Regions from separate parts of the Mycobacterium shinjukuense genome, predicted to be linked through region 2. Evidence: riboswitches for the same ligand, from Rfam matches in the RefSeq annotation. Region 2 holds a riboswitch; the other holds the start of a gene.

Region 1 (14,476 bases), 490 kb from region 2:
GTGCACGAGACCCTGCTGCAACGCGCGTCGCGCACACTGCCGGTCAGCGCACGCGAGCTGGCGGTGTTGTGGACCGCGCGCACCATCGGCTGCTCGTGGTGCGTGGACTTCGGCTCCATGCTGCAGCGCCTGGACGGCCTCGACGTCGAACGGCTCACTGAGATCGACGACTACGCGACGTCGCCCCGCTTCAGCGACGACGAGCGCGCCGCCATCGCCTATGCCCACGCAATGACCACCGACCCGCATTCGGTCACCGACGAGCAGGTCGCCGATCTGCTGGCCCGCTTCGGGGATGCCGGGGTGATCGAGCTGACCTATCAGATCGGCGTGGAGAACATGCGCGCCCGGATGTATTCCGCGCTGGGCATCACCGAGCAGGGCTTCAATTCCGGGGACGCCTGCCGTATCCCGTGGGCTACCCCTGACGCCGACGCAGCGGAGAACCGGTGAACTTGTCGGGGTTGGCGATATCCCAGAGCGCGCAGACCCTTCCGTCGCGCACGGTGATGGCGGTGATCCGCGGCGCCATCGCCCGATGCCCGTCTACCGCGGGGAAGCCGGGCGTGTAGGCGCCCAGTTCCCCATTGACCAGCGCCAACCGATTCGCCGTGTAGAACGACGGGCCGTAGCGGCGGGCCAGCCCGAGCATGAACCGGACCACCTTGTCGGCGCCGCGGATGACGCGGGCCGCGGTGGCGGCCTTGCCGTCCGAATCGCCGGTGAAGGTCACGTCGGGATGCAACAGCGACACCACGGTGTCCAGGTCGCCGGTGGCCATGGCGGCCATCAGCCGCCCGACCACCTCGTTGTGGCTGGGATCGGGCCGCTTCAAAACAAGGGGCGGCGCGGCGGCCGTCCCGGCCACGGCCCTGCGGGCCCGCGAGGCCAGCTGCCGCGCCGCGGGCCGGCTGGTCCCCAGCACCTCGGCCACCTCGGCGAATGGCACACCGAACCCGTCGTGCAGCACGAACGCGACCCGCTGATCGGGGCGCAGCCGCTCCAGCACCACCATCGCCGCGAACCGGGCGTCCTCGGCGGCGACCACCGCGGACAATGGATCGCCATCGTCGAAGCCGGTGACCACCGGTTCGGGAAGCCAGTTGCCGGTGTAGGTCTCCCGGCGGTGGGCCGCCGACCGCAACCGGTCCAGACCGATCCGGCTCACCACGGTGGTCAGCCAGGCCCGCGGGTCGTCGATCACGGTGCCCTGTGAGTCCCAGCGCAGCCAGGCCTCTTGCACGATGTCCTCGGCGTCGGCCACGGTCCCGGTCAGCCGGTAGGCGACCGACATGAGATGCGGTCGCAGCTCCTCGAATTCGGAAACCCGCATCGAGGTCATTACCCGAGGGTAGCGCTACGCTGGGCGGGCAGGATGACAAGAAACTTGTGGCTGCATTTCGCTCGGCACGGCGGGGGCATCACACCGCCGATCATCACCCGCGGCCAGGGCGTCACCATTTTCGACGACCGCGGCAAGAGCTACCTGGACGCCTTGTCGGGGCTGTTCGTGGTGCAGGTCGGTCACGGCCGTGCCGAGCTCGCCGAGGCCGCCGCTCGGCAGGCTGGCACGCTGGCGTACTTCCCGCTATGGGGGTATGCCACCCCGCCGGCGATCGAGCTCGCCGAGCGCCTGGCCAGCTACGCGCCCGGGGACCTGAACCGGGTGTTTTTCACCAGCGGCGGCACCGAGGCCGTCGAAACCGCCTGGAAGGTGGCCAAGCAGTACTTCAAGCTCACCGGCAAACCCGGTAAACACAAGGTCATTTCGCGCTCGATCGCCTACCACGGCACCACCCTGGGCGCGTTGGCGATCACCGGTCTGCCGGGGTATAAGGCCCCGTTTGAGCCGGTGGCGCCGGGCGGCTTCCGGGTGCCCAACACGAACTTCTATCGCGCCCCGTTTCACACCGACGTCACCGAATTTGGGCGGTGGGCCGCCGACCGGATCGCCGAGGCGATCGAGTTCGAGGGGCCCGACACCGTCGCCGCGGTGTTTGTGGAGCCGGTGCAGAACGCGGGCGGTCCCATCCCGCCGCCGCCGGGCTATTTCGCGCGGGTGCGCGAGATCTGCGACTTCTACGACGTGCTGCTGGTGTCCGACGAGGTGATCTGCGCGTTCGGCCGGATCGGGTCGATGTTCGCCTGCAATGACATCGGGGACGTCGGCTACCTGCCCGACATGATCACCTGCGCCAAGGGCCTGACGTCGGGCTACTGTCCGCTGGGCGCGATGATCGCCAGCGACCGGTTGTTCGAGCCGTTCAACGACGGCAAAACCATGTTCCCGCACGGCTACACCTTCGGCGGTCATCCGGTGTCGGCGGCCGTGGCACTGGCCAACCTCGACATCTTCGAGCGCGAGGGCCTCAACGACCACGTCAAGCGGAATTCCCCCGCGCTGCGGGCCACCCTGGAGAAGTTGTACGACCTGCCCATCGTCGGCGATGTCCGCGGCGAGGGTTACTTCTTCGGCATCGAACTGGTCAAGGACCGGGCGACCAAGCAAACCTTCACCGACGCGGAACGCGCGGCGCTGCTGGGCCGGCTGTCCGCGGCGCTGTTGGACGCCGGGCTGTACTGCCGCACCGACGACCGCGGCGATTCCGTCATCCAGCTGGCTCCGCCGCTGATCAGCGGTCAAGACGAGTTCGACACCATCGAGTCCATCCTGCGCGGCGTGCTCGGCGAGGTCAGCATGTAGGGGCAACCGCAGGCATCCCTAACCCGCCGAACACCACACCGCGACGCTGACCAGCACAGACCCAGCCCCCACAACCGGCAGACCGTCACCACGCCGACCCCAACCGGTTAACTGCCACGGAAGGGTCTTACACCACCACGTAGGCCTTGCCCCGGTCGCGCTGTCACCATAATGTGACTGGCACAACGGGTTCCGGGTATGCGTCGGCGTGCGTCGCCGTCGGGTGTGCAGGCCGCGATCGCCGAGTCCAACGCCGGGTTGAGTTGGTCGGAGGTGTGCGATGTCGTTTGTGATGGTGGCACCGCAGTGGGTGGCGGCGACGGCCTCGGATGTGACCCGGATCGGGTCGGCGGTCAGCGCGGCCAATGCGGCCGCGGCGGCTCCGACCACCGGGCTGCTGGCCGCCGGCGCCGATGAGGTGTCGGCGGCGATCGCGGCGCTGTTCGGCGCGCACGGGCGGGCCTATCAGGCGGTGAGCGGCCAGGTGTCGGCTTTTCATGCGCAGTTTGTGTCTGCGTTGACCGCGGCGGCGGACTCGTATGCCGCCGCCGAGGCGGTCAACGCCTCGGCGGCCCAAAGCCTGGAGCAGGACCTGCTGGCGCTGATCAATGCGCCCACCCAGACGCTGTTGGGGCGTCCGCTGATCGGTGATGGCGCCGATGCGACCACCCCCGGCGGCAACGGTGGGGAGGGCGGCCTCTTGTACGGCAACGGCGGCAACGGCGCACTCGGTGACCCGGGGCAGGCCGGTGGTAACGGGGGTGCGGCCGGGCTGATCGGCCATGGCGGGGCCGGCGGGGCCGGCGGGGCGGGGGCGCCCGGTGGCGCCGGCGGGGCCGGGGGCTGGTTGTTCGGCAACGGCGGACCCGGCGGGCCCGGCGGCGCTGGCGTGGCCAGCGGCGGCATTGGTGTCGCGGGTGGTCCCGGTGGGTTGGGCGGGGCCGGCGGCGGCGCCGGGCTGTGGGGCACCGGCGGCGCCGGCGGTGCCGGCGGTGTCGGCGGGGAGGGCGGTATCGGCGGTACGGGTGGTCTCGGCGGCCATGGCGGGGCCGGCGGGGCAGGCGGCTGGTTGTTCGGCAACGGCGGGCCTGGCGGGGCCGGCGCCGGCGGCGGGATCGGCGGGGGCGGCGGGGCCGGCGGGGCCGGCGGGTCCGGCGGGGCCGGGGGTGACGCCAGGCTGATCGGGACCGGCGGGGCCGGCGGGGCCGGCGGGGCCGGAGGAGGTGCCGGCGGAGACGCCGGGGCCGGCGGTCATGGTGGCAGCGGCGGGCTGCTGTATGGCAACGGCGGGGACGGCGGAACCGGCGGAACGGGCGGGCCCGCCGCGTCCGCTGGGGACGGTGGCGCCGGCGGTCGCGGCGGCAAAGCCTGGCTGATCGGCCACGGCGGCGCCGGCGGCGCCGGCGGCGTAGGTGGGGACGGTGGTGTTGGCGGAAACGGCGGAATCGGCGGGGACGGCGGTGAGGCCGGGCTGGTGTACGGTGACGGCGGCGCTGGCGGCGCCGGCGGCAATGGTGGTTTATCTGTCATTTTGGGCGCCGCTAGCGGCGACGGCGGGGCCGGCGGCCGTGGCGGCAATGCCATCGGGCTGATTGGCAGCGGCGGGGCCGGCGGGCCCGGCGGGGTCGGCGGCAAGGGCGAGGACAGTGGCGTCGGCGGCGACGGCGGGGACGGCGGCAATGGCGGTCACGGCGGGGTGCTGTTCGGTCATGGCGGGACCGGCGGCAAGGGCGGCGGCGGCGGAGTAGGCACACTAGGAGCCGGCGGCAAGGGCGGTGCCGGCGGTCATGGCGGTAACGCCATTGGGCTGGTCGGCGACGGCGGAGATGGCGGGGATGGCGGCGCCGGCGCGTCTGGGACCCCCACTGGTGCCGGCGGGCCAGGCGGCAGCGGCGGCAGCGGGGGGCAGCTGTTCGGCATCCCGGGCACGCCCGGAACGCCCGGCTGATAACAGCCCGCGCCGTGCACACCACCCACGTCCTGCGCTAGCGTCCAGTGCAACTCCGCCGCGCTGCTGGCCACCTGGAGAAGTTGCACGACCTGCCCATCGTCGGCGATGTCCGCGGCGAGGGCCACTCCTTCGGCATCGAGCCGGTCAAGGACCGGGCGACTACGCACAGCTTCACCGGCTCCGAGCGCCAGGCACGGCTGGGCCGGCTGTCCGCGGCGCTGTTGGACGCCGGGCTGTACTGCCGCACCGACGACCGCGGCGATTCCGTCATCCAGCTGGCTCCACCGCTGATCAGCGGTCAAGACGAGTTCGACACCATCGAGTCCATCCTGCGCGGCGTGCTCGGCGAGGTCAGCATGTAGGGGCAACCGCAGGCACGGCTGCGCTGGATTCCCTTGGTCTGGTGGGGGTCTTGATCAGCGCCCCGGTGGTCAGCCAACTGCTCGGCTGCACCCCGCTCGGACCGCAGCGAAACCTTCGCCGTGAACCTGCCGGTGGTGGGGCAGGTGGGGGTAGGGCGGTCTGGCCGCACCCCCGACGTGGGCAGATAGCACGTTTCGTCGGGGGATATAGGTGCACTTTGCATGATTTTGCTGCCGGTTTGGCGATTGTGTCGTCGACGCGGTCGCGATATCACCAAAATGTCACTGGTACAGCGGGTTTCGGGTATGGGTTGGCGTGCGTCGTCGTTGAGCGTGCAGGCCGGCGATCGCCGGAGTCCACCGCCGGGTTGGTTGGTCGGAGGTGTGTGATGTCATTTGTGACTGTCGCGCCGCAGTGGGTGGCGGCGACGGCCTCGGATGTGGCGCGGATCGGGTCGGCGCTCAGTGCGGCCAACGCGGCCGCGGCGGCCGAGACCACCGGGGTGCTGGCCGCGGGCGCCGATGAGGTGTCGGCGGCGATCGCGGCGCTGTTCGGCGCGCACGGACAGGCCTATCAGGCGCTCAGCGCCCAGATGTCGGCTTTTCATGCGCAGTTCGGACGAGCGTTGACCGCGGCGGCGGACTCGTATTCGGCCGCCGAGGCGGTCAACGCCTCGGCGGCCCAAAGCCTGGAGCAGGACCTGCTGGCGCTGATCAACGCGCCCACCCTGGCGCTGTTGGGGCGTCCGCTGATCGGTGACGGCGCCGATGCGACCACCCCCGGCGGCAACGGTGGGGCGGGCGGCCTCTTGTACGGCAACGGCGGCAACGGCGCGGCCGGTGCGGCCGGGCAGGCCGGTGGTAACGGGGGTGCGGCCGGGCTGATCGGCCATGGCGGGGCCGGCGGGGCCGGCGGGGCGGGGGCGCCCGGGGGTGCTGGCGGGGCCGGGGGGTGGCTGTTTGGCAACGGCGGGCCCGGCGGGACCGGCGGGGCCGGCGTCGCCTTCGGCGGTCCTGCTGGCGCGGGTGGGGTCGGCGGGCTGGGCGGGGCCGGCGGCGGCGCGGGGCTCTGGGGCACCGGCGGCGCCGGCGGCCGGCGGAAAGGCGGCACCGGCGCGCTCGGCCAGTCCGGCGGGGCCGGCGGTCACGGTGGGGCCGGCGGGGCCGGCGGTTGGTTGTTCGGCAACGGCGGGGACGGCGGGGCCGGCGGGACCGGCGGGGACAGCGGCGGCGGGACCGGCGTGGCTGGTGGTGCCGGTGGCGCCGGTGGGGCCGGAGGTGAGGCCAGACTGATCGGGGCCGGCGGAGCCGGCGGGGCCGGCGGAACGGGTGTGCCCGGGGATTCCGGTGGGGCCGGCGGGACCGGCGGGACCGGTGCGACCGGTGGGCTGCTGTACGGCAACGGCGGAGCCGGCGGGCACGGCGGGGCCGGCGGCAACGCCGGCGCCTTCCCCGGTGGGGATGGCGGGGCCGGCGGTGGCGGTGGCAAAGCCTGGCTGTTCGGCACCGGTGGGGCCGGCGGGGCCGGCGGCGCGGCTGCAGTCGGTTTCAAAGGCGGACTGGGCGGGATCGGTGGTGCCGGCGGTGACGCCGGGCTGTTGTACGGCGACGGCGGCGCTGGCGGCGCCGGTGGTATTGGCGGTCTTGCTCTTGGTGGGCCCGGTGGGAACGGCGGCGGCGGCGGACGCGGCGGCATTGGTGGGCTCATCGGCAACGGCGGGGCCGGCGGAAACGGCGGAAACGGCGGAACCCCCGTCGCTCCGGCTGGGTCTGGTGGATCCGGTGGCGCCGGCGGTGACGGCGGCGCCGCCAGGCTGATCGGCAGCGGCGGGGCTGGCGGGGCTGGCGGGACCGGTGCCAAGGGCGGGTCCGGCGGAGCCGGTGGCAACGGCGGCAACGGCGGCAACGGCGGTCAGGGTGGGGCGCTGTTCGGAAACGGTGGAGCCGGCGGCGCCGCCAACGCCGGCGGACCCGGCACCGGAACCGCCGGCGGCGGTAAGGGCGGTGCCGGCGGTCATGGCGGCAACGCCGTCGGGTTGATCGGCAACGGGGGCAACGGCGGCGACGGCGGCAAGGGCGGGGCCGGCACCCCCGTGGGCACCGGTGGGGGCGGCGGCAGCGGCGGCGGCCGCGGGCTGCTGTCCGGTGCCCCCGGCGCGCCCGGAACGCCGGGCTGACACCGCTTGCCCGGCCGTGCGCGCCGCGCCCGCGCTGCGCTAGCGTGGGTGGTGCCCGGCGACGATGCGAATCGCGGCGCGATTCGAGCAGGAGCCGGGCAATCGAATACCGTCCAACCAATTCACGCGGGAGCGCGCGCCGAGCGTGCTGAGAGGACGGCTGGGGCCGTCGACCGTCTGAACCTGACCGGGTAATGCCGGCGTAGGGAGATGACCATGACCGTGACCGTTCAACCGTCGGTGACCACCGGCCCGATCGCCGGCAGCGCCAAGATCTACCGCGAGCTCGACGGATTCCCCGGCCTGCGGGTGCCGTTTCGGCGGGTGCGGCTGTCCACCGGGGATCACTTCGACCTGTATGACACCTCCGGGCCCTACACCGAGGCGGGCGCGGTGATCGACCTGACCGCCGGGCTGCCACCCCGGCCCGGGGTGGTCCGCGATCGGGGCACCCAGCTGCAGCGGGCCCGCGCCGGGGAGATCACCGCCGAGATGGCGTTCATCGCCGCCCGCGAGGGCCTGCCCGCCGAGCTGGTGCGCGACGAGGTGGCCCGCGGGCGCGCGGTGATCCCGGCCAACCACCACCATCCCGAGAGCGAGCCGATGATCATCGGCAAGGCGTTTGCGGTCAAGGTCAACGCCAACATCGGCAACTCGGCGGTGACGTCCTCGATCGCCGAGGAGGTCGACAAGATGGTGTGGGCCACCCGCTGGGGGGCCGACACCGTGATGGACCTGTCCACCGGCCGCGACATCCACCAGACCCGGGAATGGATCCTGCGCAACTCGCCGGTGCCGGTGGGCACGGTGCCGATCTATCAGGCGCTGGAGAAGGTCAAGGGGGATCCGGCCAAGCTGTCCTGGGAGATTTACCGCGACACCGTGATCGAGCAGTGCGAGCAGGGCGTGGACTACATGACGGTGCACGCCGGGGTGCTGCTGCGGTATGTGCCGCTGACCGCCAAACGGGTCACCGGCATCGTGTCCCGCGGGGGGTCGATCATGGCCGCGTGGTGTTTGGCCCATCATCGGGAGTCGTTTCTGTACACCCACTTTGAGGAGCTGGCCGACATCTTCGCCCGCTACGACGTCACCTTCTCCCTCGGTGATGGGCTGCGGCCGGGGTCGATCGCCGATGCCAACGACGCCGCGCAGTTCGCCGAGCTGCGCACCCTGGGCGAGCTGACCAGGATCGCCAAAGCCCGCGGCGCCCAGGTGATGATCGAGGGCCCCGGGCACATCCCGATGCACAAGATCGTCGAAAACGTGCGCCTGGAAGAGCAGCTGTGCCAAGAGGCCCCGTTTTACACGCTGGGCCCGCTGGCCACCGACATCGCCCCGGCCTATGACCACATCACCTCGGCGATCGGGGCGGCCATCATCGCCGCGGCCGGCACCGCGATGCTGTGCTATGTCACCCCCAAGGAGCACCTCGGGCTGCCCGACCGCAAGGACGTCAAGGACGGGGTGATCGCCTACAAGATCGCCGCGCACTCCGCGGATTTGGCCAAGGGTCATCCCCGCGCGCAGCAGCGCGACGACGCGCTGTCCACGGCGCGGTTCGAGTTCCGCTGGAACGACCAGTTCGCGCTGGCGTTGGACCCCGACACCGCGCGGGAATTCCACGACGAAACCCTGCCCGCCGAGCCGGCCAAGACCGCGCACTTCTGCTCGATGTGCGGGCCCAAGTTCTGCTCCATGCGCATCACCCAGGATGTCCGCGACTACGCCGCCGCGCATGGACTCGACAGCCAGGAAGCGATCGAAGCGGCCATGGCCGAAAAGTCCCGCGAGTTCGCCGAGCACGGCAGCCGGGTGTATCTGCCGATCACCCCGTGACGTTGCTGCCGCTACCGCCGCCGGGTACCACCCCGTTGCGGGTGCTGACCATCGCCGGATCGGACTCCGGGGGTGGCGCCGGCATCCAGGCCGACCTGCGCACCATGGCGCTGCTGGGGGTGCATGCCTGCGTGGCGGTCACCGCGGTGACCGTGCAGAACACGGTGGGCGTCAAGGGTATTCAGGCGATGCCCGACGATGTGGTGGCCGGCCAGATCGAGGCGGTGGTCACCGACATCGGCATCCAGGCCGCCAAGACCGGGATGCTCGCCTCGGCCAGCATCGTCGCCACCGTGGCCGCCACCTGGCGCCGACTCGACCTGAGCGTGCCGCTGGTCGTCGACCCGGTGTGCGCATCCATGCACGGAGATGCGCTGCTGCCGGCCGCCGCCCTGGAAACCCTGCGCACCCACCTGTTTCCGTTGGCCACCCTGGTCACACCCAACCTCGACGAGGTGGCCCAACTGGTCGGCATCGACGTGGTGAACGCCGACTCGCAGCGCGCGGCGGCCACCGCCCTGCACGCGCTGGGCCCGCGGTGGGTGCTGGTCAAGGGTGGACACCTGCGCTCCTCGGACACCAGCCGCGACCTGCTCTATGACGGTGCCGACTGCTACGAGTTCGACGCGCCGCGGCTGCCCACCGGCAACGACCACGGCGGCGGGGACACGCTGGCCTCGGCGGTGGCCTGCGCGCTGGCGCACGGGTTCAGCGTGCCCGACGCGGTCGGCTTCGGGAAACGGTGGGTGACCCAATGCCTGCGCGCCGGCTATCCGTTGGGCCACGGCCACGGCCCCGTCTCCCCGTTGTTCCGGCTGTGATGAACCTCGATGAGATCGCGGGCATCGCCCACCGGCCAGCCGGGGCTCCCCAAGGGGTGGTGGTGCTCACCCACGGCGCCGGTGGCAGCCGGGAATCCCCCCTGTTGCACCAGGTTTGCCACGAGTGGGCGCGGCACGGCTGGCTGGCCGTGCGATACAACCTGCCCTACCGCCGGCGCCGGCCCACCGGACCACCGTCCGGCTCGGGGGATACCGACCGTGCCGGCATCGTCGAGGCGATCCGACTGTGCCGCGGCCTTGCCGACGGCCCGCTGATCGCCGGCGGCCACTCCTACGGCGGCCGCCAAACCTCCATGGTGGTGGGCGCCGGCCAGGCCGCGGTGAACGTGCTGACCCTGTTCTGCTATCCGGTCCATCCGCCCGGTAAGCCGCAGCGGCCCCGCACCGAGCACCTACCCGACATCACGGTGCCCACGGTGTTCACCCACGCCACCTCCGATCCCTTCGGCACAATCGCCGAGCTACGCGCCGCCGCGGCGCTGATTCCCGCGCCCACCCAGATCGTCGAAATCACCGGCGCCCGACACGACTTGGACTCGAAGACCCTCGACGTCGCCGGCCTGGCGGTCGCGGCGGCGTTGCAGCTGATTCGCAGCCAAACAGCGTGACCCGCATCAGCTTTCGCACACACGCCTGGGCGTACGCCGAATCCTGCGGGCTCACCATCCGCCCCAGATCGACCACCAACGCCATCGCGGCGTGCACCAAAAACCGCGCCTGGGCGATCCCGGCCGTTGCCGTGGGATGGCTGCTAGTCACCGGTTTTTTGGTGGTCTGGGTGCACAACGGTCACAGCCAGGACCGGGTTGCCTAAAACGGTGGTGGCTCCTCGGGGGGTGCGGGCCCGGGTGGCGGCGGTTGTGGTGCGGGTTTGCCCGCTGCGCGCGCCGCAAGGGCTTGGCGGTTGAGTCGGCGTTGGGCGGCGATGTAGGCGGCGCGGTTGTCGGCGCGACTACGGCGACGCGTGGGCATCGCGGTGGCCCGGTCGGTGCACCGGTCGGTCGGTGCCGGGCTCGGCGCGGGCAGGTGTCCGGTGGGCACGCACAAGCTGGGAAACAGCAGCGCGCTGCCCGGGGTGGTCACATAGGTGTGTCCGGACGGCGAGGTCCAGATCACCGTGCCGTCGGGCAGCTGCTGGTCACCCCAGCCCCAGAACGTCTTGAGCAAATGATGAAGACGGCACAGGCATTTCAGGTTGCAGGCGTGGGTGGCCCCGCCGTCGCCGTAAGGAATGGTGTGATCGAGGTCGCAGTGCAGCGCCGGGCGATCGCACCCGGGGAACCGGCAGCTCAGATCCCGGCAGCGGACGAAGTCGGCCAACGCTTTCGAGGGGGTGTAGCCAGGCTCGGCCGGTGCCTCGCCCGGATGCGTCAGCGGCTGCAGCCGCGCCGTGGCGGCCAGCTCGGCGATCAGCTCGGCGGGGATGAGCGCATTGCCGCCCAGCAGCGCACCCGGGTTCGCGGCGGTGCCGTCGAGGCTGGCCCGCTCCGCGACCACGTGGATCACCACCGGCCACGGCGCCGCCGCCGTGGCGGGGCAGTCCGGGCGCCCGCATCGGCAACCCAACCGGTCGGCCCCGGCGGCCAATGCCCCCAGCGCGTCGGCGCGGCGCTGGTTGGCGGTGCGCGGGTCCTCGGCACACACCGTGGCCGCCAACGCCGCCAACCGGGCATCCACCACCTGCGCGTCGGTGCTGACCAGCCTGCCGAACACCTCCGCTAAACCGTCGCCGGTGTCCCAGATCGACAATTCCCGATCCGCGCGCCGCTCCCGGCGCCGGCGCACCGCATCGCGATCGGCCCGCTCCACCACCCGGTCGACGTAGGCGGCCAGCCGGGCGCGGGTCAGCGACGGCCACCGGCGCACCTTGACCGCCAGTTCGGCGTCGACGCCGGCCAGGATGTCCTCGTCGGTGATCAACTCGGTGCGATACACGATCGTCTGAAACATCGAAAAGCTGATGTCGCCGGCCAGCAGCGCCGCGCCCACCCGGGGCAGCCGCATCCGCAGCGCGCGCGCATAGTGCAGATGGCTGGCCGCCAACCCGTGACTGATCCGCAACGCCGCGGCCACCTCCGCGGTCACCGCGTCCCAGGTGTCGGTCACCCAGGTCTCGCGTTCCCCGCGCTGGCGCAGCCGCAGCACATCCAGCTGCCCGATCGCGATCAGCCGCTGCCCGGCCGCCCGGTTCTCCGCCCGCCACGCCGCGCACATCCGCTCCACCAGCGCGGCAGCGGAGCCGTCCGAACTATCGAACATGTGTTCGAGTATAGCGCAGCACTCCGACACCCGCCAGCCCTGACGATCGGCAGCCCGCACTACCAACCCCGCCGTCACCGGCCGGCAGCTCGGCGATGTCCGCGGCGAGAGATACGTCGACAGCATCGACACCATCGAGTCCACCCTGCGCAGCGTGCTCGGAAGTCGGCAGCCAGGCCAGCCGGGAGCCCACCGGGGCCCACCTCGACAAATTCATAACTTCCGTCACACCAGTAACAGCGCGCCGACCTGCAATCGCCCGGCCGATCACCTAGTCTGCACACACGATGCCCCTCTTACGGTCCGCCCTCCGCGCCGCATCATGCCTGGCCGCAGCGGCTCTCATGGTCGCTGTGCCGCCCGCCGACGCCGAGCCCAACGCGGAGGCCAATGCCGCCCCCGGAAACTGCCCGTACAAGGTGTCCACGCCGCCCGCGGTGGACTCCTCGGAGGTGCCCACCGCCGGGGAACCCCCGCTGCCGCTGGCGGTCCCCGCCACCCCGGTCGGCGGCACCGCGCTGGGCGGTTGCGGCATCATCACGGCACCCAACACCCCACCGGTGCCGGGCGACGTCTCCGCCGAGGCCTGGCTGGTGGCCGACCTGGACAGCGGCGCCGTCATCGCCGCCCGCGATCCGCACGGCCGGCACCGCCCGGCCAGCGTCATCAAGGTGCTGGTCGCGATGGCCGCCATCAACACGCTCAATCTCAACAAGTCGGTCGCCGGAACCGGGGACGACGCGGCCGTCGAGGGCACCAAGGTCGGCGTGGACGCCGACGGCAGCTACACCGTCAACCAGCTGCTGCACGGCCTGATGATGCATTCCGGCAACGATGCCGCCCACGCGCTGGCCGTCCAGCTGGGCGGCATGCAGGCCGCGCTGGAGAAGATCAACCTGCTGGCCGCCAAGCTGGGCGGGCGGGATACCCGGGTGGCGACACCGTCGGGGCTGGACGGGCCCGGCATGAGCACCTCGGCCTACGACATCGCCCTGTTCTACCGATACGCCTGGCAGAACCCCACCTTCGCCGACATCGTCGCGACCCGCACCTTCGACTTTCCCGGCCACGGCGACCATCCCGGTTACCAGCTGGAGAACGACAACCAGCTGCTCTACCGGTACCCGGGCGCGCTCGGCGGCAAGACCGGCTACACCGACGATGCCGGCCAGACCTTCGTGGGGGCGGCCAACCGCAACGGCCGGCGGCTGATGGCCGTGCTGCTGCACGGCACCCGCCAGCCCATCGCCCCATGGGAACAGGCCGCGCATCTGCTGGACTACGGGTTCAGCACGCCCCAGGGCACCCAGGTCGGCGCTCTGGTCGAACCCGACCCCTCGCTGATGTCCGCCGGGCGGGACGCTCCCCGGCAGGCCGACGACGCCCGGGCGGCCGGGCTGATGTCGTCCGCCGACGCGCTGCCGGTGCGGGTGGGGGTGGCCGTGATCGGCACCATCATCGTGTTCGGATTGATCATGGTGGCACGCTCGATGAACGGCCGGCCGCAACACTAGACTCGGCGAAATGACTGCGCTGTATGAAGACGCCGGCCTAACACTGGATGAGCACGGAATCACCATCCGGCGCTACTACTTTCCGCTGGGCGGGCACAAGCGGATCGCCTACACCGACATCCGTGGCGTCAAGACCGAGCCGATGAGCTGGCTTTCCGGCAAGGGCCGGTTCTGGGGGGCGTCCGACCCGCGCTACTGGTTCCCGCTCGACGTGCGCCGAGGCAGCAAGAACACGCTGCTGATTCTCGACGTCGGCGCCCGGGTGCGGCCGTGCATCACCCCCGAGGATCCCGACCGCGTCCTCGAATTGCTGCGATCGCGGACACAGGTCAACTGACCGGATCGTCGCCGCGGGGACTTCTGGTCGGGCTCACCGCGGCCAGCGTCGGCGTCCTCTACGGCTATGACCTGTCCACCATCGCGGGCGCGCTGCTGTTCCTCAGCGAGGAATTCGGACTCACCACCCGGCAGCAGGAACTGCTGACCACGACGGCGGTGATCGGCCAGATCGCCGGGGCGCTCACCGGCGGGGTCCTGGCCAACGCGATCGGGCGGAAAAGGTCGATGGTGCTCATCCTGGCCTGCTACGTGGCGTTCGCGGTGCTGGCGGCGGCGGCCGTGGCGGTGCCGATGTTGGTGGTGGCGCGGCTGTTGATGGGGGTGACGATCGGGGTGTCGGTGGTGGTGGTCCCGGTGTATGTGGCCGAGTCGGCGCCGGCCGCGGTGCGCGGGTCGTTGCTGACCGCCTACCAGGTGGCGACGATCAGCGGCATCATCGTCGGCTACCTGGTCGGCTATCTGCTGGCCGGGTCGCAGGGCTGGCGCGCG
Region 2 (14,476 bases):
TGCTGATCGATGCCTACGTGGCAACGTCTTTCGCCAACCCCGAACTGTTAGCCGTCTACTACACCGAACGGGTCAACCTGACACCCGCCGACCGGATGGTGCTGCACAACGTGCAGCTGTCGACGGTCGATTCGTGGGTGCGGCTGCTGACTGCCGCGCGGCCGTCGCTGACGCCGGCGCAGGCGCGGTTTTTGGTGCCTGCCGCGATGGCGTTGGTGGTCGATCTGGGGCGGATGGTGAGCCCGCAGGATTCGGCGTACGCCCAGGCGTGTGTGCGAAAGCTGATGCAGGTCACGCTGTTTGGCTGCGAATCAGCTGCAACGCCGCCGCGACCGCCAGGCCGGCGACGTCAAGGGTCTTCGAGCCCAAGTCGTGTCGGGCGCCGGTGATCTCGACGATCTGGGTGGGCGCGGGAATCAGCGCCGCGGCGGCGTGTAGCTCGGCGATTGTGCCGAAGGGATCGGAGGTGGCGTGGGTGAACACCGTGGGCACGGTGATGTCGGGTAGGTGCTCGGTGCGGGGCCGCTGCGGCTTGCCGGGTGGGTGCAGCGGGTAGGAGAACAACGTCAATGCGTCGACGGGTGCGTGTTTGACGGCCACCACCATGGAGGTTTGGCGGCCGCCGTAGGAGTGGCCGCCGGCGATCAGCGGGCCGTCGGCAAGGCCGCGGCACAGTCGGATCGCCTCGACGATGCCGGCACGGTCGGTATCCCCCGAGCCGGACGGTGGTCCGGTGGGCCGGCGCCGTCGGTAGGGCAGGTTGTATCGCACGGCCAGCCAGCCGTGCCGCGCCCACTCGTGGCAAACCTGGTGCAACAGGGGGGATTCCCGGCTGCCGCCGGCGCCGTGGGTGAGCACCACCACCCCTTGGGGAGCCCCGGCTGGCCGGTGGGCGATGCCCGCGATCTCATCGAGGTTCATCACAGCCGGAACAGGGGGGAGACGGGGCCGTGGCCGTGGCCCAACGGATAGCCGGCGCGCAGGCACTGGGTCACCCACCGTTTCCCGAAGCCGACCGCGTCGGGCACGCTGAACCCGTGCGCGAGCGCGCAGGCCACCGCCGAGGCCAGCGTGTCCCCGCCGCCGTGGTCGTTGCCGGTGGGCAGCCGCGGCGCGGCGAACTCGTAGCAGTCGGCACCGTCATAGAGCAGGTCGCGGCTGGTGTCCGAGGAGCGCAGGTGTCCACCCTTGACCAGCACCCACCGCGGGCCCAGCGCGTGCAGGGCGGTGGCCGCCGCGCGCTGCGAGTCGGCGTCGACCACGTCGATGCCGACCAGTTGGGCCACCTCGTCGAGGTTGGGTGTGACCAGGGTGGCCAACGGAAACAGGTGGGTGCACAGGGTTTCTAGGGCGGCGGCCGGCAGCAGCGCATCTCCGTGCATGGACACGCACACCGGGTCGACGACCAGCGGCACGCTCAGGTCGAGTCGGCGCCAGGTGGCGGCCACGGTGGCGACGATGCTGGCCGAGGCGAGCATCCCGGTCTTGGCGGCCTGGATGCCGATGTCGGTGACCACCGCCTCGATCTGGCCGGCCACCACATCGTCAGGAACTTCGTGAATACCCTTGACGCCCACCGTGTTCTGCACGGTCACCGCGGTGACCGCCACGCAGGCATGCACCCCCAGCAGCGCCATGGTGCGCAGGTCGGCCTGGATGCCGGCGCCACCCCCGGAGTCCGATCCGGCGATGGTCAGCACCCGCAACGGGGTGGTACCCGGCGGCGGTAGCGGCAGCAACGTCACGGGGTGATCGGCAGATACACCCGGCTGCCGTGCTCGGCGAACTCGCGGGACTTTTCGGCCATGGCCGCTTCGATCGCTTCCTGGCTGTCGAGTCCATGCGCGGCGGCGTAGTCGCGGACATCCTGGGTGATGCGCATGGAGCAGAACTTGGGCCCGCACATCGAGCAGAAGTGCGCGGTCTTGGCCGGCTCGGCGGGCAGGGTTTCGTCGTGGAATTCCCGCGCGGTGTCGGGGTCCAGCGCCAGCGCGAACTGGTCGTTCCAGCGGAACTCGAACCGCGCCGTGGACAGCGCGTCGTCGCGCTGCTGCGCGCGGGGATGACCCTTGGCCAAATCCGCGGAGTGCGCGGCGATCTTGTAGGCGATCACCCCGTCCTTGACGTCCTTGCGGTCGGGCAGCCCGAGGTGCTCCTTGGGGGTGACATAGCACAGCATCGCGGTGCCGGCCGCGGCGATGATGGCCGCCCCGATCGCCGAGGTGATGTGGTCATAGGCCGGGGCGATGTCGGTGGCCAGCGGACCCAGCGTGTAAAACGGGGCCTCTTGGCACAGCTGCTCTTCCAGGCGCACGTTTTCGACGATCTTGTGCATCGGGATGTGCCCGGGGCCCTCGATCATCACCTGGGCGCCGCGGGCTTTGGCGATCCTGGTGAGCTCGCCCAGGGTGCGCAGCTCGGCGAACTGCGCGGCGTCGTTGGCATCGGCGATCGACCCCGGCCGCAGCCCATCACCGAGGGAGAAGGTGACGTCGTAGCGGGCGAAGATGTCGGCCAGCTCCTCAAAGTGGGTGTACAGAAACGACTCCCGATGATGGGCCAAACACCAGGCGGCCATGATCGACCCCCCGCGGGACACGATGCCGGTGACCCGTTTGGCGGTCAGCGGCACATACCGCAGCAGCACCCCGGCGTGCACCGTCATGTAGTCCACACCCTGCTCGCACTGCTCGATCACGGTGTCGCGGTAGATCTCCCAGGACAGCTTGGCCGGATCCCCCTTGACCTTCTCCAGCGCCTGATAAATCGGCACCGTGCCCACCGGCACCGGCGAATTACGCAGGATCCATTCCCGGGTTTCGTGGATATCCTTGCCGGTGGACAGGTCCATCACGGTGTCGGCCCCCCAGCGGGTGGCCCACACCATCTTGTCGACCTCCTCGGCGATCGAGGACGTCACCGCCGAATTGCCGATGTTGGCGTTGACCTTGACCGCAAACGCCTTGCCGATGATCATCGGCTCGCTCTCGGGATGGTGGTGGTTGGCCGGGATCACCGCGCGCCCGCGGGCCACCTCGTCGCGCACCAGCTCGGCGGGCAGGCCCTCGCGGGCGGCGACGAACGCCATCTCGGCGGTGATCTCCCCGGCGCGGGCCCGCTGCAGCTGGGTGCCCCGATCGCGGACCACCCCGGGCCGGGGTGGCAGCCCGGCGGTCAGGTCGATCACCGCGTCCGCCTCGGTGTAGGGCCCGGAGGTGTCATACAGGTCGAAGTGATCCCCGGTGGACAGCTGCACCCGCCGAAACGGCACCCGCAGGCCGGGGAATCCGTCGAGGTCGCGGTAGATCTTGGCGCTGCCGGCGATCGGGCCGGTGGTCACCGACGGTTGAACGGTCACGGTCATGGTCATCTCCCTACGCCGGCATTACCCGGTCAGGTTCAGACGGTCGACGGCCCCAGCCGTCCTCTCAGCACGCTCGGCGCGCGCTCCCGCGTGGATTGGTTGGACGGTATTCGATTGCCCGGCTCCTGCTCGAATCGCGCCGCGATTCGCATCGTCGCCGGGCACCACCCACGCTAGCGCAACGCGCGGGCGCGGCGCGTACGGCCGGGCAAGCGGTGTCAGCCCGGCGTTCCGGGTGCGCCGGGGGCACCGGACAGCAGCCCGCGGCCGCCGCCGCTGCCGCCGCCCCCACCAGTGCCCACGGGGGTGCCGGCCCCGCCCTTGCCGCCGTCGCCGCCGTTGCCCCCGTTGCCGATCAACCCGACGGCGTTGCCGCCATGACCGCCGCTGCCGCCCTTACCGCCGGGATCTATATCACCCTCGCCGCCGTCCCCGCCGGTCCCGCCGACCCCACCGTTACCGAACAGCGCCCCACCGGCCCCGCCGTTGCCGCCGTTCCCGCCGTCACCGCCGTCACCGCCGGCGGCGCCGCCTTGGCTGCCGGTGCCGCCGGCGCCGCCGGCCCCGCCGCTGCCGATCAGCCTGGCTGCTCCGCCGTCACCGCCGGCGCCACCGAATCCACCAGTAGCAAATTGATTGGTGCTAGCGCCGTTTCCGCCGGCCCCACCCGCGCCGCCGCCGCCGATGAGCCCACCGATGCCGCCGCGTCCGCCGCCGCCGCCGTTCCCACCAGCCGCCGCAAAGCCGCCGAAACCGCCGTTCCCGCCGTTCCCGCCAGCGCCGCCGTCTCCGTACAACAGCCCGGCGTCACCGCCGGCACCGCCGGTTCCGCCGTCCCTTGAGCACGGCCGGTCCCGCCGGCCCCGCCGGCACCGATCAGCCAGGCCTTGCCGCCGCGACCGCCGGCCCCACCGCCCCCACCGCCGTCGCCCTCCCCGCCGTTCCCGCCGGCTCCGCCGTTGCCGTACAGCAGCCCGCCGCTGCCTCCGGCCCCGCCGGCCCCGCCCGCGGCTAGGAAGCCGGTCCCGCCGGCACCCCCCGGCCCGCCATGACCGAACAGCCACCCCCCGGCCCCGCCCGCACCCCCAGGCGCCCCGGCCCCGCCGGCACCACCGGCCCCGCCGTTGCCGATCAGCCCGGCCGCGCCACCGTTGCCGCCGGCCACCCCGGCGGTGGTGCTGGTGCCGCCGTTGCCGCCGTTGCCGTATAGCAACCCCCCGGGCCCGCCGTCTTGTCCCGGCCCGCCGTTGGCGCCGTCACCGATCAGCGGACGTCCTAGCAGCGCCTGGGTGGGCGCGTTGATCAGCGCCAGAAGGTCCTGCTCCAGGCTTTGGGCCGCCGAGGCGTTGACCGCCTCGGCGGCCGCATACGAGCGCGCCGCCGCGGTCAACGCTCGTCCGAACTGCGCATGAAAAGCCGACATCTGGGCGCTGAGCGCCTGATAGGCCTGTCCGTGCGCGCCGAACAGCGCCGCGATCGCCGCCGACACCTCATCGGCGCCCGCGGCCAGCACCCCGGTGGTCTCGGCCGCCGCCGCCGCGTTGGCCGCATCGAGCGCCGACCCAATGCTTGCCAGATCCGCAGCCGTCGCTACCACCAACTCCGGCACGACGCTCACAAATGACATCGCATACCTCCACCAGAACCCCCAGCACTCGCCGGTAAGTCTAGTAATCGCGTCACCGGCACAATCCCAAAACGGCACCAAAAGGGGGTGCCTGGTTTACCGTGGCACGGGCGTTCGACGCGGAACGTTGCCCCGGGGGTTGGCGAACTGTTGGGTGTCGAGTGTATTTGAGTGTGCGTTAGTGTGTTCTAATGGGTGCTGTGAATTTGGCGGATTGGGCGGCGTCGGTGGGGGTGAATCGGCATACCGCCTATCGGTGGTTTCGGGAGGGGGCGTTGCCGGTGCCCGCCGAGCGGGTGGGTCGGTTGATTCTGGTGCGCACGACGCCGGCGGGCGATGCCGCGGCGGGTGGTGTGGTGATCTATGCCCGGGTGTCCAGCCATGATCAGCGCGCCGATTTGGATCGCCAGGTGGCCCGGTTGAGGGCGTGGGCCACCGAGCAGGATCTGACGGTGGGGCTGGGGGTACCACCCGCTTGCGGGGGAGTCGTTACCGAGGTCGGGTCGGGTCTGAATGGCAAACGCCCGAAGTTGCGCCGGATGTTGTCGGACCCGGATGCGAAGGTGATCGTTGTGGAGCATCGTGACCGGTTGGCCCGTTTCGGGGTGGAGCACCTCGAAGCGGTGCTTGCGGCTCAGGGCCGCCGAATCGTGGTGGCCGATCCTGGCGAGACCACCGATGATCTGGTGCGCGACATGATCGAGGTGCTCACGTCGATGTGTGCGCGGCTTTATGGGCGCCGCGGAGCCCGTAATCGCGCGATGCGCGCGCTTGCCGCGGCCAAACGGAACCCGGGTGAGGTCGCATGATCGTCGGGATGCGCACCCAGGCGCAGGCCGCAAAGGTGGCCGCGGCCACTGGCGGCGCGCATCTGGCGGGTAAGCCGAAACCCGATGGCGCGCCGAGGTTGTCGCGGTATGTCGATGTGGGTGCCGATTTTGAGGCGCACCGCAGCGCAGTGGAGTCGGTGTCGGTGCTGTTCGAGCTGTTCGATGGTGACGCCGAGGGCTACGCCGCGACGGGTTCACCCGGCGCGCCGTTGTCCACCGGGTGGATGGTGACGGCGGCGAAGTTCGAGGTCGAGTGGCCCGCCGAGCCGGATCGAGCGGGGTTGGTGCGCTCGCATTTCGGCGCGCGACGTAAAGCGTTTAACTGGGGCCTGGCCAAAGTGAAAGCCGACCTGGGCGCTAAAGCTGTTGACCCGGGCCATCAGTCGCTGTGCTGGGATCTGGGTGCACTGCGGTGGGCGTGGAACCGCGCCAAGGATGGGGTCGCGCCGTGGTGGGCCGCCAATTCCAAGGAGGCCTACTTGTCGGGGCTGGCTGATCTGGCGCGGGCGCTGAACAATTGGTCGGCCAGCCGCAACGGCACACGGCGAGGTCGCCGTGTGGGGTTTCTGCGCTTCAAATCCGCGCGCCGCGACCCCGGCCGGGTGCGCTTCACCACCGGAACCATGCGCGTTGAGGACGATCGGCGCACCATCACCGTGCCGGTAATCGGCGGGCTGCGATCCAGGAGAACACCCGCCGTGTGCAGCGCCACCTGGCCAGCGGGCGTGCCCGCATTCTGAACATGACGCTCTCGGCGCGCTGGGGCCGGTTGTTCGTCTCTATCGGCTACGCGCTGCGCCCCGGCCACCGAGCGCACGGTGGCCCGGCCCACGGTGCGCGCCGGTGTCGATCTGGGGGTGCGCACGTTGGCCACGGTGGCCACCGTCGACACCCGCACCGGGGAGCAGACCATTACCGATATCCGAATCCGGCCCCACTGAAAGCCACGCTTGCTGCGCGGCGGCGGGCCGGGCGCCAGCTTTCCGCCGCATCCGCGGATCGCGTGGCCATCGGGCAGCGAAAGCCAAGCTGACCCGGCTGGATCGCCGGTGTGTGAATCTGCGGCGAAGCCGCCCATCAGCTCACCACCGAGCTGGCGGGCCGCTATGGCCACCTCGTGGTCGAAGACCTCGACGTGGCCGCGATGAAACGCAGTATGGGCCGGCGCGCCTATCGGCGTGCCGTCTGCGATGCGGCGATGGGTGCGATCCGGCCGATGTTGGCCTACAAGACCGCCCGTTGCGGCGCGGTGCTCACGGTGGCGGATCGCTGGTTTGCGTCCAGCCAGATCCATCACGGCTGCACCGCGCCGGACGGCGCCCCGTGCCGGCTGATCGGCAAATGGCGCATCGACAAGTTGCTGGTGTGTCCGCACACCGGCGATGTCGTCGACCGCGATCGCAACGCCGCGCTGAATCTCCGTGACTGGCCGGATTACGCCAGTTGTGGTCCAGTCGGGACCACGGCCCCATCGGTACCCGGGCCAACCGAATCGGTTGGTACAGGCCATGGCGCGGACACCGGAACATCCGGTGCCGGCGGAGCATCCGTAAGACCCCGCCCATGCGGGGCCGGACGCCGCGAGGCCAAAACCCCAACCCCGCAAGGGAACGCCGCATGAGCGTGTCACTAAAACACACTCAACGGCAACGGTATGCCGCGCTGAAGCTGGCCGTGATCAACGCCGCGGGGTAATCATCGTCGATTCGCGGCGGTGGTCTTCGTCGCAAGCGCCGACGTGAACGCGGCACCGACTGCCGTCAGCAACGGCGGGCCGCCTGGACGGTCGGGCGGTGGGGGCCCGCCACAGCCAAGTGCCGCAATCCGATCGAGTGACCGAGCCGCACCGCAGGCTCGACATGCGACCTTAAGCCTCTTCCATCGCCTCGCCGAGCTCCTCCAAAAACCGGTTGTGTTGGTTGGTCGCCAGGATGTGCCCGGCGGCGATCACCAGGGCGACCGGCCAGTCGATGAGTTCGAAGGCGGCCAGGACGGCCAGACCGCCGTAGTAGGCCAGCTGCTCCGGTCGCGGCACCCCCACCTGACCTACCACCGGTAGGTTCACGGCGAAGGTCTCGCCCTCCCGGATTTTCTGCACGGCTTCGCGCTGGGACGTTGCCCGTCGCGCCTTCTTTTCCGCCATCATTTGCCTTTCAGTAACGAAGGGTTTGCCGCTGGGCAGCCTGGTGCGGTCACCGTCGCACGTATGACGAGGACCGACGCCCAGGCCGATCCCCTAGTTTCGTCGATTGCTTGGTTGCTGACCGTGCCATTGCGGGAGCTTTACGCGTTGCTGTGGCGCGTCGGGGTGGTCGAGGTCCACGGGACGGAACCCGCGGCGCACCGCCGCCCGGCGGGGAAACCTCCGTCTTCGGCGGCTCGGCGCCGGACGTGTCCCGATCCCTCAGCACACGCGTCGCAATGGCCACCGCGATGGTCGCGGCAGTCGCGGACCCTAGACCCTGGGCCCAGCCCAGCGGTCCGAGCGGGGTGCAGCCGAGCAGCTGGCTGACCACCGGAATGCTGATCAAGACCCCCACCAAGCCCAGGGAACCCAGCGCGGTCAGCACCACCATCGGCGCCTGGGACTCCAGCAGGGTCTGGCCCAATTCGGCGGCCACCAGCGCGACCAGAGCCACGGTGGACGCGTGTTGCGGCCAGCCGGTGACCCCGGCCATCGCCCACGCCGCCGTCGCCGCCGCCGCCGTGGTGACGCCGCGGATGGCCACCGCATGCCACAGCGCGGGCTGATCCGCGCCGCGCAGGGTGGGGTCTACGGTGCCGCGCGGCTTGCTGACCGCAAGGGCCGCGGCCGGCAGCGCGTCGGTCAGCGTGTTCACCAGCAGCAGCTGGCGGGTGTTCAGCGGCGAGGTGCCGGTGATCGCGCTGCCGATGATCGCAAAGATCACCTCACCGGCATTGCCGCCCAGCAGCACCGACACCGCGGCCTGCACCCGCCGCCAGAGCTGGCGTCCCTCTTCGATGGCCTCCAACAGCGCATCGATGCGGCCGTCGACCAGCACGACGTCGGCCACCAAGTGCGCCGGGTCGCTGCCGCGGGCCACCACGCCGACACCGACCGTGGCGGCTCGGATAGCGGCGGCGTCATTGGCTCCGTCGCCGACCATCACGGTCCGCACACCGGCATTCTCCAGCGTCTGAACGACCTGGACCTTATTTTCCGGTGTCATCCGGGCAAAGATCACCCGCTCGGTCACGACGCGCTCTTGGTCCTTGCGCGACAACGAGTCCCATTCGGCGCCGCTGATCACCTGATCGGCGGTCACCGGCAGGCCCAGCTCCTCGGCGATGGCCTTGGCGGTGACCGGATGATCACCGGTGATCAGCTTGATGCCCACCCGTTGCTGCCGCAGATTCGCCAGCAGGCCCGCCGATTCCGGGCGCGGGGTGTCCGACAGCCCCAGGAACCCGGCCAGGGTCAGCCCGGCGGTGCAGAAGTCGGCGATGTCATCGGGGTTGTCCCGGATCGCCTCGGCCTGCAGCGGGCTCAGCCGGCGCCGGGCCACGGCGATCACCCGTAACCCGCCGGCGGCCAGCGCGGCAACGGCACCGTCCATCGCCGTGACGTCCCCGCACGCGGCCAGCACCACCTCCGGTGCGCCCTTGACGGTCAGCTCGGTACCGGTCACCGACGCCGAAAACGACCTGCCGGAGCGGAACGGCAGGTGCGCACTGGGGCTGGAATCGTTGCCGGTGGCGACGGCGCCCGCGGCCGCGGCGGCCTCGACAATGGCGACATCGGTGGCGTGCACCTGGGGGCCGCCATTGGTCACCGGTGCGGCGTGCGCGGCGCAGCGCAGCACCTCGACGTCGGAATAGCCCGCCGCCGGGTGCACCCGCGCCACCCGCAGCCGGTTCTCCGAGAGCGTTCCGGTCTTGTCGAAGCACACCACCTCGATACGGCCGAGCGCCTCCACCGAACGCGGAATGCGAACCAGCGCACCGAATTTCGTCAAACGCCGGGCCGACGCCGCCTGGGCCAGCGTGGCCACCAGCGGCATGCCTTCGGGAACCGCGGCCACCGCGATGGCGATGGCGCTGGACACCGCGTGGCGCATCCCGATGCGGCGGACCAGCCCGAGCGCGCCGACGAGCGCGCCGCCGGTCACGCTGACGGGCAGCGCCTGCCCGGTGAGCTGGCCGAGCTGATGTTGTAGGCCGATGTCCGAGGACAGCTCGGCGGAGATCAGATCGGCGGCACGCCGCTGCTGGGTGTCGGCGCCGACCGCGGTCACCAGGGCGACCACCGTGCCGGCCACCACGGTGGTCCCGGCGAACACCATGCAGCGACGCTCGGCCAGCGGCGCGCCCGGGGTGGCCTCGACCTGTTTCTCCACCGACAGCGACTCGCCGGTGAGGGTCGACTCGTCGACCTCGACGTCGACCTCCTCGATGACTCGGGCGTCGGCGGGCACCACCTCATGGGTGCGCACCTCGATGACATCACCGGGCCGCAGGTGCGCGGCGTCGACACGGGCGTAGGCCCGCTCACCGCCGGGACCGCTGACCACCTTGCGGGCCGGCGGAATCTGCTGCGCCAGTAGGTAGTGCAACCGTTTCTCGGCGCGCAGCCGCTGGGCGGCGGCCAGGATCGAGTTGCTGGTCAGCACCGTCCCGACCAGCACCGCATCGACGGGGGAGCCGAGCACCGCACTGGCGGCCGAGCCCAGCGCCATCACCGGGGTCAGCGGGTCGGACAATTCGGCTCGGACGGCCTTGGCGAGCTGCCAAACCGCGTGCACCGGGCCGCCGGCCGGCACCCGTGGGCCCGGTGCCGCCTCCTCGGGCTGCGCGGGCGTCTCGGAGTCGGGCGGCGGCAATGCCTTGCGGACTTGCTCGACGGACATGGCATGCCATTCGTGGCTGGCGGCCGGGCGCGGCGTCTCGGCCCCGATCACCCCGCGTGCCAGCAGGTATCCCGAGAGCAGCCCGGCCGCCGCGCCGGCGGTAACCGGGCCCGGCCCGCGGCCGCGGACACCGGGAATCATCAACAGCGAGCCCATAGCCGTTGCGCCAGCCGATATTCCGACGCCCCGCTGGGTCGCGGTCTTGGCGGCCGGCAGCGCGTGCAGTATCCGCCAGGCCGCCTTGAGATCGGGCAACAACAGGTCGGCTTGCCAGGGTGGGGGGCCGTGCCGCGGGATCACACCCAGCGCCAGGTCGGCGGACCACATCGCTTGCGCGCCAGACGATGACAGTACGGCCACGGTGCGGCCCGCCCGCTGCAGGCCGGCCACCGCGCGGGCCAGGGCCCTGTCCAGCGCCCCGTGCGTCGCGGTCTTCAGCGGCCGGATGTCGTCGAACGCGGGTCGCAGCTCGTCCAGCGAGTCGTCGGCGACCGTGACCAGTTCCGCCCCGCTGCGGTGTGCCTCGGCCACCACCGCCGAGGCCAGCGGGTCGTGCGTGGGAAGAAACAGCGCCTCGACCCGGGACTCCGGCCGACCGCGCCAGCTGCCGGGCACCGGGCGCCAGCCCGGGCGCACGCCGGTGCTCTCCAGCGCGAGCTGGGCGCGCTGCCAGGCGTCGGACAGCTCGGCGTCGGCGGCCCCGCGGATGCCTGCCACCCGCAACCGGTCGGTGCACAACACCCGCGGGTCGATGACGATCGCGTCGACGCGGTGCAGCCGGCGCAGGCTCTCCGGCCGCAGCGGCAGCACCGCGTGCCGCTCGGCCAATCCTCGGCCCAGCGTGGCGGCGAAGGCCTCGGGTGTGGTCCGGCTGGCCTTGGGGGCGGTCACCAGCGCCGCGGTGGCGGCCATGTTCAGGTTGCGGGTGCCGGCACCGATCAGCCCGGCGCTGAGCGCCTGGATGAGGGCGAGACGAGCGGCGTTGCGCTCGACGGACCCGGCGGCCGGCGGCGGCCGCTGCGCATGTGTGGCCGGTTGGTCGGCATGCCGCGCCAACTCCGGTTCATGGTGCTGCCAGGCTCGCGCCTGGGCGCGGCATTCGGCCGCCTTCAGCGACTGCATCGTCAGACCCACCGACAACGACGCCGGCGACAGCGCGAGGGTGTTAGCGGCCGCCACCGCCAGCGTCAACACCGTGTCCGTGGCGGATATGCCGATCCGGTCCTCAAGTAGCCGACGCAGCCTGGGCTGATAGTCCACCAGCGAAATGCCGGCCACCACAGTGATCGGCAATCGGGGCAAGCGCAGCGCTCGACCGGCCAGCGCTATGCCCAGCCCGGCCGCGTTGGCGGCCACGGTGAGCGCTCGTGTCGCCAGCACCACACCATCGCCGGGCAGGCTGGCCGCGTCGGTCTGTTGGTCTGGGCGGCGGCGCTTTTCGGCCTTTTCGGCGTTCTCGACGGTGCGGCACAGATCACGCAGCGAGGTGTCCGGCCGGTCAGATTCGACGACGACGCGCGACAACGGATGGTTCAGGCTGGCCGACGTGACGCCGGGGTGGGAGCGGACCTCCTCGAGCACGGTGCGCCCGAGTTCTGGGTGGCCGTCAAGGCCGCGCACCTCGATCCAGGCGCGGGTCTCGCCACGCCAACAGTGCCGGCCGAGTGTCTCGCGGGACAGCTCACCGGATACCGCCTTGGCCAGGGCCCCGGCGACGGCCGCGGCGGTGGTGATCGATGCGTTGGTGAGCGCGGTGGTGGCCTGCAGGCCCGCAACGATCGCACGCGACGGCAACGACCGTCGTATGGATGTGGCGATATTCAACGGCCGACAGCGGTCCCGGTCAGTTGGTGCTGCGCAACGCGGTGGTGCCGGCCCGTCGGCCAGCGGTCTTCTTGGCCGCGGACTTGGTCGGGGCTTTCTGCGGCGCGGCCTTCGCCGGCGCCGGCTCTTCCTTGGTGGGTAACGGCGTGAGCTTCGCCGTCGGCGCCGGCTCGGACTCCTCGGGTTTGCGGGTCAGCCGGTGCAACACCAACGCTCCGCCGCCGACGGCCAGCAGGATCGGCCACTCGACCAACCCGGTGACGCCCAGCGCGCCCAACGCCAGCACGGCAGCCGCCGTCGACTTGCTGCCCGAGCCGATGCCACGCTGAATGCCCTCCGCGGCTCCCTTCACACCCCCGACAACACCGTTCACCGCCGCGCCACCAACAGCGCCGGCGGTCGCTGTGGTCGCCGCCGCAGCACGATTCACTGTTCGACCCACGGTGCGGACCGCTCCGCCGACGACACTCATGATGACTCCCTGGCCCAGACTACTTGTTAATCAAAACGGTTTAACTATTGTTCTACACCCGTTAACCGCGCACTGCATGGCGTCATGGGGATTCTGGCTAGCTTCAAAAATGCCCGCGCCGCCACGTTGCACACGCGAACCTAACGAGTGCTGCCGCAGCCCTACCCTACGCGCATATCGGCTGCAGATCGACCAGCACCGGCGCGTGATCACTGGGTGCCTTGCCTTTGCGCTCCTCGCGGACGATCTGCGCGTCGATCACCCGGGCGGCCAAGGCCGGCGACGCGAGGATGAAATCGATGCGCATGCCCTGCTTCTTCGGAAACCGCAGCTGGGTGTAGTCCCAGTAGGTGTACACCCCGGGCCCGGGAGTGAAAGGCCTTACCACGTCGGTGAATTGGGCGTCGACGAGGGCGTTGAACGCGTTGCGCTCCGGTTCGGAGACGTGCGTGCAACCCCGGTAGAACTCCGTGCTCCACACGTCTTCATCGGTCGGGGCAATGTTCCAGTCCCCGGCTAGCGCGATCGCGGCGGTGGGATCGTCACGCAGCCAGCCTTCGGCCGTATCACGCAGCGCGGCAAGCCAATCCAGTTTGTAGGCGTAGTGGGGGTCGTCGAGGGCGCGGCCGTTGGGCACATACAGGCTCCACACCCGCACACCGCCGCAGGTGGCACCCAGGGCGCGCGCTTCGGTCGTGGCGGCCACCTCCGGCCTGCTGCTCCAGCGGGGCTGACCGTCAAACCCGGCTTGTACGTCGTCCAGGCCGATGCGAGATGCGATCGCCACCCCGTTCCACTGATCGAAGCCCACGTGGGCGACCTCATAGCCGAGTTCAAACAGCGGCAGGGCGGGAAACTGGCTGTCCGCGCACTTGGTCTCCTGCATCGCCAGCACGTCGACCTCGGCGCGCGCGAGCCAGTCCAGGACGCGGTCCAGGCGGGTGCGAATGGAATTCACGTTCCAGGTGGCCAGCCGCAGCTGGGGGTACCGCCCGCTTGCGGCGGACGGCGATCGCAAGGGCGGCGAAGCCGGGCGCGGCGGCTCGCCGCCATCGACCGTGCCGTCGGGCATGGCTAGAGGTTATCGCGGGGTACGCCAGGCGCCGTCGGCCCTGCGATGGTGCCGTCGGGAACCCAGCGACTCGGCCAGCGCGGTCCCGTCCGCGTGGTGCGTATAAGCCCCGGGTGGCCCCACGCCCCGGGCCAACAACGCGCCGCCTGGCCGGCGCTGCTGGTCGTGGTCGGCGGCCCGCGGCGCCGTCACCCGGGTTCCGAGGCCCGGCCAGGAGACATTCAGTGTCCGAACGGATCGGGTCCCTCACCCGGCAGCCAGGACAGTCCGGGTACGCCCCACCCGCGCGCCTTGACGGCCCGTTTCGCCGCGCGCGCGTGCCGACCGATGAGCCGATCCAGGTAGAGGAATCCATCCAGGTGTCCGGTTTCGTGTTGCAGCATGCGCGCGAACAGGCCGGTGCCCTCGATGGCGATCGG

The links. Region 2 has a riboswitch for thiamine pyrophosphate ahead of thiC (phosphomethylpyrimidine synthase ThiC). Riboswitches for the same ligand answer to the same signal wherever they lie in the genome.
Region 1: another riboswitch for thiamine pyrophosphate. It lies ahead of thiC (phosphomethylpyrimidine synthase ThiC); the one in region 2 lies ahead of thiC (phosphomethylpyrimidine synthase ThiC).

The regions. Positions count from the first base shown of each region.
Region 1 is NZ_AP022575.1:2,795,505-2,809,980, forward strand. Features, by position in the region: partial or broken gene G6N20_RS12695 (carboxymuconolactone decarboxylase family protein) at 1-453, shown strand, start outside; gene G6N20_RS12700 (sigma-70 family RNA polymerase sigma factor) at 419-1,333, opposite strand; gene G6N20_RS12705 (aspartate aminotransferase family protein) at 1,376-2,704, shown strand; gene G6N20_RS12710 (PE family protein) at 2,985-4,652, shown strand; partial or broken gene G6N20_RS12715 (aspartate aminotransferase family protein) at 4,727-5,017, shown strand; gene G6N20_RS12720 (PE family protein) at 5,407-7,194, shown strand; TPP riboswitch at 7,311-7,420, shown strand; gene thiC (phosphomethylpyrimidine synthase ThiC) at 7,411-9,033, shown strand; gene thiD (bifunctional hydroxymethylpyrimidine kinase/phosphomethylpyrimidine kinase) at 9,030-9,854, shown strand; gene G6N20_RS12735 (alpha/beta hydrolase family protein) at 9,854-10,483, shown strand; gene G6N20_RS12740 (hypothetical protein) at 10,480-10,689, shown strand; gene G6N20_RS12745 (HNH endonuclease signature motif containing protein) at 10,686-12,134, opposite strand; gene G6N20_RS12750 (D-alanyl-D-alanine carboxypeptidase family protein) at 12,422-13,648, shown strand; gene G6N20_RS21300 (PH domain-containing protein) at 13,659-13,985, shown strand; gene G6N20_RS12760 (sugar porter family MFS transporter) at 13,955-14,476, shown strand, end outside.
Region 2 is NZ_AP022575.1:3,283,190-3,297,665, reverse strand. Features, by position in the region: gene G6N20_RS14965 (TetR/AcrR family transcriptional regulator) at 1-389, shown strand, start outside; gene G6N20_RS14960 (alpha/beta hydrolase family protein) at 292-921, opposite strand; gene thiD (bifunctional hydroxymethylpyrimidine kinase/phosphomethylpyrimidine kinase) at 921-1,745, opposite strand; gene thiC (phosphomethylpyrimidine synthase ThiC) at 1,742-3,364, opposite strand; TPP riboswitch at 3,355-3,464, opposite strand; partial or broken gene G6N20_RS14945 (PE family protein) at 3,652-4,991, opposite strand; gene G6N20_RS14940 (IS607 family transposase) at 5,192-5,800, shown strand; partial or broken gene tnpB (IS607 family element RNA-guided endonuclease TnpB) at 5,797-7,442, shown strand; gene G6N20_RS14930 (hypothetical protein) at 7,689-7,964, opposite strand; gene G6N20_RS22275 (Rv1535 domain-containing protein) at 8,028-8,333, shown strand; partial or broken gene G6N20_RS22270 (cation-translocating P-type ATPase) at 8,299-10,518, opposite strand; gene G6N20_RS14920 (hypothetical protein) at 12,533-12,985, opposite strand; gene G6N20_RS14915 (exodeoxyribonuclease III) at 13,152-13,964, opposite strand; gene G6N20_RS14910 (peptide deformylase) at 14,279-14,476, opposite strand, start outside.